Regions from separate parts of the Mesobacillus sp. QJM3NY_10 genome, predicted to be linked through region 3. Evidence: riboswitches for the same ligand, from Rfam matches in the RefSeq annotation. Region 3 holds a riboswitch; each other region holds the start of a gene.
What was found. A riboswitch is a leader RNA that binds a small molecule or an ion and turns the genes downstream of it on or off. The one in region 3 is predicted to bind thiamine pyrophosphate.

Region 1 (2,202 bases), 1.4 Mb from region 3:
TATGCTCCAGCTTTCTCCCGCAACATTCGCAATCTCCGCCGCATTTCCTCGGATGATCGAAACCTCTAATTCTTCCATAAGTCTTCTTGCCGTTTCGGTACGATAGGTGGTAGCCCCTGCACCAACCGGATCAAGAATAATCGGCACTCCCTGTTTATTTGCCGCATTGCCCGCAATCAGCATAGACTCTACGACTTCTGGCCTCAGCGTGCCGATATTGAGAACAACACTCCCGGCTATCCTCGCCATTTCGGCAACCTCCTCTTGGGCATATGCCATTACCGGGGACGCCCCAAGAGCCAGCAAGCCATTGGCGGTAAAATTGGTGACCACAACATTGGTAATGTTATGGACGAGCGGATTCTCCCTCCGAACTTTTTCAAGCAAACTAGCAATCTCTCTTGCCTCCATGTAAAATCCCTCCTTCTTAATCCATCACAAGGCCGCCGTCAACGACCAGATTTTGTCCGGTAACCGCACGTGCCCATGGTGATGCAAAGAACAATATCACATCTGCAGCTTCAGCCGGTTCGGTCACCTTTCTAAGCGGTGTTGATGATTCGATGAGCTCGAATATTTCCTCCGAAGTAGCAGAGCTTGCGTCGGTCTTTTTAAGTAATCCTCCGGAAACCATATTGACAGTAACGCCATATTTCCCGAGATCACTTGCCATATTCCTGGTGAACCCCAACAAGGCAGCTTTACTTGTTGTATAGTCGTGATAAGCGACAACCGGGTTCTGGAACAGGTTCGTGCCAATGTTGATGATTTTGCCAAACTTTAATTCTTTCATGTCTGGAAGTCCCGACTGTATCGTATTCAATGCACCGCGTATCGCTCCCTCAAGCTGCTGATGATAGTCCTCCCAGCCAACTGCAAAAGCATCCTTGTTTGCCACAGGGTCAAATTTGAAATTCACAAGAGCGTTATTCACAATTGTCGTGATAGGAGAGCCAAAATGCTCCTTTGCCTGCCTGAACATGCTTTGAACCTGTGCTGGGTCTCTTACATCCGCCCCTACAGCAAGGGCATTCTCACCAATCATTGCTTCCAGATCCTTTGCCTTTTCTTCGTTCTGGAAATAGTTAATAACGACTCGCGCACCCTCCCTTGCAAACGCCTTTACCGTTTCTGCCCCCAGTCCCCGGCTTCCGCCAGTCACTAGAACAACCTGATCTTTTAGTTTCATTGATAAAACCTCCTTGAAAAAATAAAAAAGCCAGATCCTTGAAAGGACCTGGCTTAAAAGCAAAGTAAGAAAGAAAACATCTCTCACACTACTTTCCTACGCTGGTATTACCCAGATCAGGTCCGAAGGGTTAAAAGACTTAGCGTCTTTCTCTCAGCCCGCAGCAGGGCACCCCTAGTAGTAAATCGAATATTCAATTGTCTTTATCCTAGCCTTAACTCTTTTATATGTAAAGTGAAAAGTTCATATTCTGCTATTCTTCGTTATTTAATAAATCTTTGATTTCTTTTAGCAGCTCATATTGTTGATCCTGTTTTTTCATGATTCTGTCAGCCAATTTTTCCAGCGTTTTCGTGATGGACCACAGGAACAATAACAAGAGTGCGATGATACCCAATTCATTCATCCTTATCAACTTTCCCTTCTGCAATATCATCAAATGGAGTATAGTTGTTGCTCGGCAATTTTCCGGATGTGATTATTTTATAGATCGAATAAAACACGACAGTCAGGACAATGGCGGTTAATATATATCCCATAATTCCCCAGCCTCCTTTTCACCATTATACCTTAAAAATTGAATTTTGAGATTCCTTTAAAATGGCGTTTCTGATGTTCTATGCTAATATGAAAATATACATAGTAATGGGAGTTGAAAGTATATGAAGAATGAAATCATCGAAAGATTCACCTCATATGTCAAAGTGGACACCCAGTCGAATGAAAACAGTGAAACCACTCCATCGACAGAAGGCCAGTTGACTCTTGCCAACATGCTTGTCGAGGAATTAAAAACGATTGGAATGTCAGAAGTGACGATTGACGGGAATGGTTATGTGATGGCGACACTTCCTGCCAATACCGATAAAGAGGTTCCAACAATCGGATTCCTTGCCCATGTCGATACGGCAACTGATTTTACCGGCAAAAATGTCAATCCGCAGGTTGTGGAAAACTTCGATGGAAATCAAATCAACCTGAATAAGGAACAGAATATTATCCTTTCGCCTGCC
Region 2 (2,202 bases), 1.2 Mb from region 3:
GACAAATTTATCTGCACTAGAAATATTCATGATCCGGCCTTTTTCACCAGTCTTTAATTTTCCCAGCATAGCCATCACCTTTTTCAAATTTTTGTTAGTTTTTAAGAGGATTTATGTTGATCTTCACTTTTTACACCTGTTTTTTCTAAATGAGAATGATTATCTTTATTTAACCAGTTTAGCTCGACTTCCACTGTGACTTATGTCACTATACCTCAGCTGCACACGTGGATTTTATGCAAACTCCATATAATTGACAATATTTTCACCAGTAATCACTTCATCCATATTATATACCCATTAGGGTATTAAAAGAATATAAAAATAGGAGAGCTGTTTCAGCTCTCCTTCACATCATATTTTATTGCTAACTTGTGTGGATTGGACCATTCTTGACGGTGCGTAGCTGATGACAAGAATGACGATTATCGCACTTAAAATCATGCTTGGGAGCATGTAGGTGCCATTATATAGAAAAGAATATAAGGCAACAGGCTGACCTGGAGGCGCATAGCTTCCGAAGAATACCCAGCCTGAAATAAAATGGGTAATGAATCGCAGGGCACTGCCGATAAAAGTTCCGGCAATGACAAAGGCAATCCATTTTATCCTGTTGCCTTTCTGCATGCTTTCTTTTACCTGAGCTGCAAATAATCCGGCCGTTCCCACCAAAGCAAACGCAACAAGATAATCAAGAATTCCTTGTATCGGATGGTAGATTTGCGACATTCCGAGTATGGCCTGCAGTAGCCCAAACAGGAAGCCCGTAAGGATTCCGCCCTTTACTCCCCAACGAAATGCCATCAGGAATACAGGTACCATCGCGATCGATACTGAACCGCCCTGGGGCCAGATTCTTGAAAATAAAAATCCTGAAAATAAATCAAGCAAATAAGCCAGTGCGGAAAATACGGCAATTTCCACTAAAAAGAGAGTCTGTTTTTGTTTCATCTTTTGTTCCTCCTTCTTTTTAGAATGAGGTCCGTTTCTGACACGCCTTTTCTGCTTCAGAAACAAAAAAAGCAATCGTGGGGATCGATATAGGATTCCCAAGATTGCTTTCCTATCGCATCCACATTCCTTCGCTAGCATTAACTAACAGGTTCAAAGGGTAAGAACTCGGCCGCTCACTCTCAGCTGCTTTACGCAGCTCCCCTTGTGGTTATTATTTAATTTCTACACTATGAATATACTACGTCTACTATTCAATAACAAGTATAACCTTTCTGTAATCTCTGGTCGATCCAATAAATGTCGATGACTCAATAGACAAAACTCTCTCATTGTTGCTAAAAAAATCGGTCTTTTGTCACGATTTTAGCTATTCGACGCAATTCAGCGGATGTTCTCAATATTCGACAAAGGGATTTCATGATTTTTCTCGAATCTTTAATACCGATATGAAAAACTGGGGGACTTAATGAAATGCTGCCAATTACGGATAACCGATTGCTTAGCTTCCTGACTAGTGAAAAGGAAAAACTCATTGCCGACTGGACGGATAATATAATCGTTTCAGAAGATGATCCATATAAAGAGAAAATCAGTAAGAACGCTGAGAGAATGTATGTAATCATTCTTTCGGTATTTTCCAAGACAAGTGAAGAATTGGAAGAACACATCCAAAAGCTTGCTTTTATGGTAGGAGAAGAACGAGTTCGCGCTGACATTAACATTGGAGATTTTGTCTATAATGTCAACTCGGGACGATCAGTTCTATACAAGCACCTTCACAAAATGAATATGGAATGGGAGGAAATGCAGGAGGCGATCAATCGGATCAATTATTGTTTTGATACCTTCTTGTATTACGCTGTATCCTATTACAATGAACAGAAAAACAAGGTCATCGAAGAGAAGAATCAGTTCATCGATTCAACACATAAGGACAGACTGACATTGCTTGGCCAAATGACATCAAGCTTCATCCATGAATTCCGCAACCCGTTAACTTCCATCCAGGGCTTCATTCAGCTATTAAAATCCGAACATGAAGATATGAAGTATCTCGATATCATCTCCAGCGAGCTGGAGCAATTGAATTTCCGGATTTCGCAATTCCTACTTTTATCAAAAAAAGAGCTGATTGGTAAAGAGAAGACCCTTTTCTCATTGAATAGAATGATTGAGGAAGTATTGAATTTCCTATATCCCAGCATCCTTGACACAAAGGTCCGGATTATCAAGGAAGTGGCAGACGAT
Region 3 (2,202 bases):
TTTCCGCTTGAACGGCCGGGGCTTTGTCCGAACTTGATCCGACTTCGGACAATTTCCGCTTGAACGGCCGGGGTTTTGTCCGAACCTGACCCAACTTCAGATAATTTTCCCCTTGTTCGGTCGGGAATTTGTCCGAACCTGACCCTACTTCAGACAATTTCCCCTTGTTCGGTCGGGATTTTGTCCGAACCTAACCCTACTTCGGACAGATTGCGCTTAATCGGTCGAGATTTTGTCCGAACCTGACCCTACTTCAGACAATTTTCGCTTGTACGGTCGGGGTTTTGTCCGAACCTAACCTTACTTCGGACGGGTTGTGCTTAATCGGTCGAGATTTTGTCCGAACCTGACCCTACTTCAGACAATTTTCGCTTGTACGACCGAGATTTTGTCCGAACCTGACCCTACTTCAGACAATTTCCCCTTGTTCGGTCGGGATTTTGTCCGAACCTGACCCTACTTCAGACAATTTCCGCTTGAACGGCCGGGGTTTTGTCCGAACCTGACTCGACTTCGGACAATTTCCGCTTGATCGCCCTGAAATTTGTCCGAACTTGCCCCGACTTCGGACAAATTACGCTTAATTTACGTTCATTTTGTCCGAAGGTGATCTTGTGTTCAAAAACAGCCCTCGATTGCCTATACAACAGAATTAAATCTTTGCCATCTCGCTTTTACGTCCTTTGATCAATCGTAAACGGGGCAGCTTGCCTTCTTTCCGGAATAAAGAGAACATGGCGAAATTAAATGCCGCAAGGAACAGTGAAAGTACAGCATGCTGGAATCCATGTGATACCAATGCGAGGAATCCGCTTACAAGACAATATAGACCAACAATTAAATAAAAGTACATAAGAAGTTTTCCCACTTCTCATTCCCCCACTTTTTCGTATGTATTTTTTATATTAACAGAATTTAATAAAAAATGTCACATAATGTTCACAATTAGCCCCAAACTTTTTCACAATTTATTAACACTTGACTCTTACATCAGCCTTGCTATTATGATTAAAGATGAATTAAATATCTAAATTTTACCACTAGGGGTGCCTTTGATTTAAAGGCTGAGATTAAAGTGAGACTTTGAGACCCTTGGAACCTGATCTGGTTTACACCAGCGTAGGAAAGTGGACTTTGGGACATTTTTTATTGTGCCAATACAACCACTTTCTTTGAAAGTGGTTTTTTTATTGGGTTAAAAAGGATGAGGAGGAGCTTTTAAATGACAAAATTCACTGAAGTATTAAGACACGAAGCAGAGCCAATATGGCAGGCAAATTTTGACCACCCTTTTATTAAGGGAATCGCTAATGGAAATTTAGCATTGGAGTCCTTTCGCTATTATGTTCTACAGGATTCCTATTATCTTTCCCATTTTGCCAGGATACAGGCAATTGGAGCAGCGAGAGCATCCGATTTGTTCACGACTTCCAGAATGGCAGCACATTCACTGGGGACTTATGAGGCTGAGCTTGGTCTGCACGAAAATTTCCTAAAGCAATTGAGAGTAACAAAACAAGAATTAGATGAGTTCATCCCTTCTCCCACTGCCTATGCTTACACATCACATCTTTATCGGGTTGCTGCTTCTGGAAGCCTCGCTGAAATCATTGCAGCGATTCTGCCGTGCTACTGGATTTATTATGATATTGGACAATTGCTAAAGGACTCCACTCCAAATGTCCAAATATATCAAGAATGGATTAATGCATATGGAGGAGAATGGTTCAGTGAATTGGTAAATGAGCAATTAAGCAGACTAAATGTACTTGCATTGGAAGCGCCAAAATCAGAACAAGAAAAGATGAAACAGCATTTTATCATCAGCAGCCAGTATGAATTCATGTTCTGGGACATGGCCTACAATCAAGAAAAATGGCCTGTTTCACAATAAAGTTGGACATTTAAAAACAACGGGTTTTTGCCCGTTGTTTTAATCCATTATTTTTTTACTAAAAAGACGGCTTAGACAAAGAGCAATTTCCTACTAAAGCCTGCAACCTAGGTTCATAGTAACTTAAATTAGCGAGGAAGTAGCATGTTTCTGGAAAGTGATGCTCTAGGAAGCGGAGGTTGGTCTTATTCAAAATCGTATCTTCTTTGTACTTCTCGACCATATTTTTAATGAACTGATTCATTTCCAGTGTCGTCTTTCCTACTTCATAAATGAATTCCTGCTGGCGGGCAAAGCCTGGCTGTTTT
Region 4 (2,202 bases), 260 kb from region 3:
CTCAAACCTAAAATGGCCAAAGCGAGAAAGAAAGTCGTTGGGTCTCCTCCTAGTCCAATTTCATCGACGATAATTGCATCATAATAGGTGACTTGGACAGTGATAACCCCCAAAATGAAGGATAGACTTACAACGTTGAAACCCTTCAGCAACTTTTCGCGCAACTTGGGTGAAAGGATCATTATAAATAGCAAGATTGATAGACTCAGCAGGGTGAAGAATATTGGCCGCATAAGTGTAAATGCTCCATCGGTAACGAAAGTTCCATATGTATACATAAATGTCCTCCATATAATGAATTTATTTATTTTACCATAAATTAGTAATTTTGACTGGAATGATCCTTTACGAGGATAGATGCTATTGAGTCGGGGGAAATTAACCAAAACATAACATAGGGTGATGTTTATGTACCACAGGTTAGCAAGTTTCCTGTTTTTCATTATTATAATTGGTGTGCATAGCGATACAGTGAGTGCCAGGCCAAGCCCATTTGAAAAAATCTACATAGAAATAGGCTATAAAACGGTTGAAGAGGCCGTGCAACAATTTGAACATCATTTCAATCAGGATTTAAAGTTACCTTTGAGAGTTCCACCTATAGAATTTACACATCATTTTGGAAGGTTCAATGACTTAGAAGGGGATGTGAATGACACTTTAGAACTCCAATTTTTAAATGAAAATTCGCCTGAAAGTCACTATAAAATTGATGTTCGCCCTATTAACTACAGGATTCCAATGAAAGGTGAAAACACCTTTAAACTAAAGAACGGTAACAATGCAATGTTTGCAAATGTTGGGGGTTTCAATCTGTTTGTCCTTGAACAAGACGGCTGGCAATACATTTTTAGCATCGATAAAAGAGTATCCAATCATGTGACGCCTGAGGTTTTTGTTGAAATAGCTAATTCAATTGATTGAAAGATTGAATAAGTACTAAATCATCTATCTCGGGAAACCATCTTAACAAATTTAACCTAAATCCTTTCCTTTTTTTCTGAATTCTGTATACTAATAAGTGAACTGAATAGCAGTAACTAGGGGTGCCCAATGGCTTGGGCTGAGAAAGGAACGCGCTAAAGTTTCTTGACTCTTTGGACCTGATCTGGATCATACCAGCGTGGGGAAGTTAGATTGTACAAGATTTTTGTGCAAAAAACATTCGCGGTTAAGCCGGTCCATATTTATGTGGACCGGCTTTTTTACATACTAGAGAACTTCTTTGTGACCAGATCTCGTCCCAACATTTTAAAAAGGGAGAGATGATCAATGACGACAGCAAACTCATTAAACCAGGACAGCATTGCAATTATGTCAAGCTTTTCTGGGAGCAAAAAGGTCTATGTGGAGGGGTCTCAGCACGATATTAGAGTACCGATGCGTGAAATCGAATTAAGCCCAACCAGCGGAAGTTTTGGAGAGGAAATTAATGAGCCGGTTCGCGTGTATGATACGAGCGGCCCTTATACGGATCCTACGTACATTGCAGATCTAAGAAAAGGTCTTCCTGCACTGAGAAGCCGGTGGATTCAGGAACGTGGAGATGTTGAAGAGTATGACGGGCGAGAAATAAAGCCTGAGGATAACGGCTACCATGATGAACATGACCCTCGTGCTAATCACAAAGTTTTTCCGGGACTATCCCGCAAGACATTTAGAGCAAAAAGCGGAAAGAATGTTACTCAGCTTCACTATGCCAAAAAGGGAATCATTACACCTGAGATGGAGTTCATCGCCATCCGGGAAAACATGGATCCTGAATTTGTACGTTCTGAAGTAGCTAGAGGCAGGGCGATCATTCCTGCCAATATCAATCATCCTGAGACGGAACCGATGATTATCGGCAGGAATTTTCATGTGAAAATCAATGCGAACATTGGGAACTCGGCCGTTACCTCCTCTATCGAAGAAGAAGTGGAAAAAATGACCTGGGCAACTCGCTGGGGTGCAGATACAATCATGGATTTGTCTACCGGAAAAAACATTCATACAACTCGTGAATGGATTATCAGAAACTCTGCTGTTCCGGTCGGCACCGTTCCGATCTATCAGGCGCTTGAAAAGGTGAACGGCATTGCCGAAGATCTTACGTGGGAAGTATACAGAGACACCTTGATCGAACAGGCGGAACAGGGCGTTGACTATTTTACCATCCATGCAGGAGTTTTGTTGAGATACGTTCCGCTGACAGCAAAGCGA

Region 1: linked by a shared signal. The riboswitch ahead of AC0VX7_RS05105 (3-oxoacyl-ACP reductase) and the one ahead of tenA (thiaminase II) in region 3 are both predicted to bind thiamine pyrophosphate.
Region 2: linked by a shared signal. The riboswitch ahead of thiT (energy-coupled thiamine transporter ThiT) and the one ahead of tenA (thiaminase II) in region 3 are both predicted to bind thiamine pyrophosphate.
Region 4: linked by a shared signal. The riboswitch ahead of thiC (phosphomethylpyrimidine synthase ThiC) and the one ahead of tenA (thiaminase II) in region 3 are both predicted to bind thiamine pyrophosphate.

Annotation. Positions count from the first base shown of each region.
Region 1 covers NZ_CM149675.1:1,012,055-1,014,256, reverse strand. The annotation lists gene thiM (hydroxyethylthiazole kinase) at 1-411, opposite strand, end outside; gene AC0VX7_RS05105 (3-oxoacyl-ACP reductase) at 428-1,189, opposite strand; TPP riboswitch at 1,266-1,375, opposite strand; gene AC0VX7_RS05100 (hypothetical protein) at 1,443-1,586, opposite strand; gene AC0VX7_RS05095 (hypothetical protein) at 1,588-1,728, opposite strand; gene pepT (peptidase T) at 1,852-2,202, shown strand, end outside.
Region 2 covers NZ_CM149675.1:1,215,485-1,217,686, reverse strand. The annotation lists gene AC0VX7_RS06130 (FeoA family protein) at 1-69, opposite strand, end outside; gene thiT (energy-coupled thiamine transporter ThiT) at 355-951, opposite strand; TPP riboswitch at 1,061-1,167, opposite strand; gene AC0VX7_RS06120 (histidine kinase N-terminal domain-containing protein) at 1,426-2,202, shown strand, end outside.
Region 3 covers NZ_CM149675.1:2,399,493-2,401,694, reverse strand. The annotation lists gene AC0VX7_RS12135 (hypothetical protein) at 653-868, opposite strand; TPP riboswitch at 1,033-1,143, shown strand; gene tenA (thiaminase II) at 1,223-1,894, shown strand; gene AC0VX7_RS12125 (DUF2935 domain-containing protein) at 1,953-2,202, opposite strand, start outside.
Region 4 covers NZ_CM149675.1:2,136,773-2,138,974, forward strand. The annotation lists gene AC0VX7_RS10735 (hypothetical protein) at 1-278, opposite strand, end outside; gene AC0VX7_RS10740 (hypothetical protein) at 409-924, shown strand; TPP riboswitch at 1,033-1,147, shown strand; gene thiC (phosphomethylpyrimidine synthase ThiC) at 1,273-2,202, shown strand, end outside.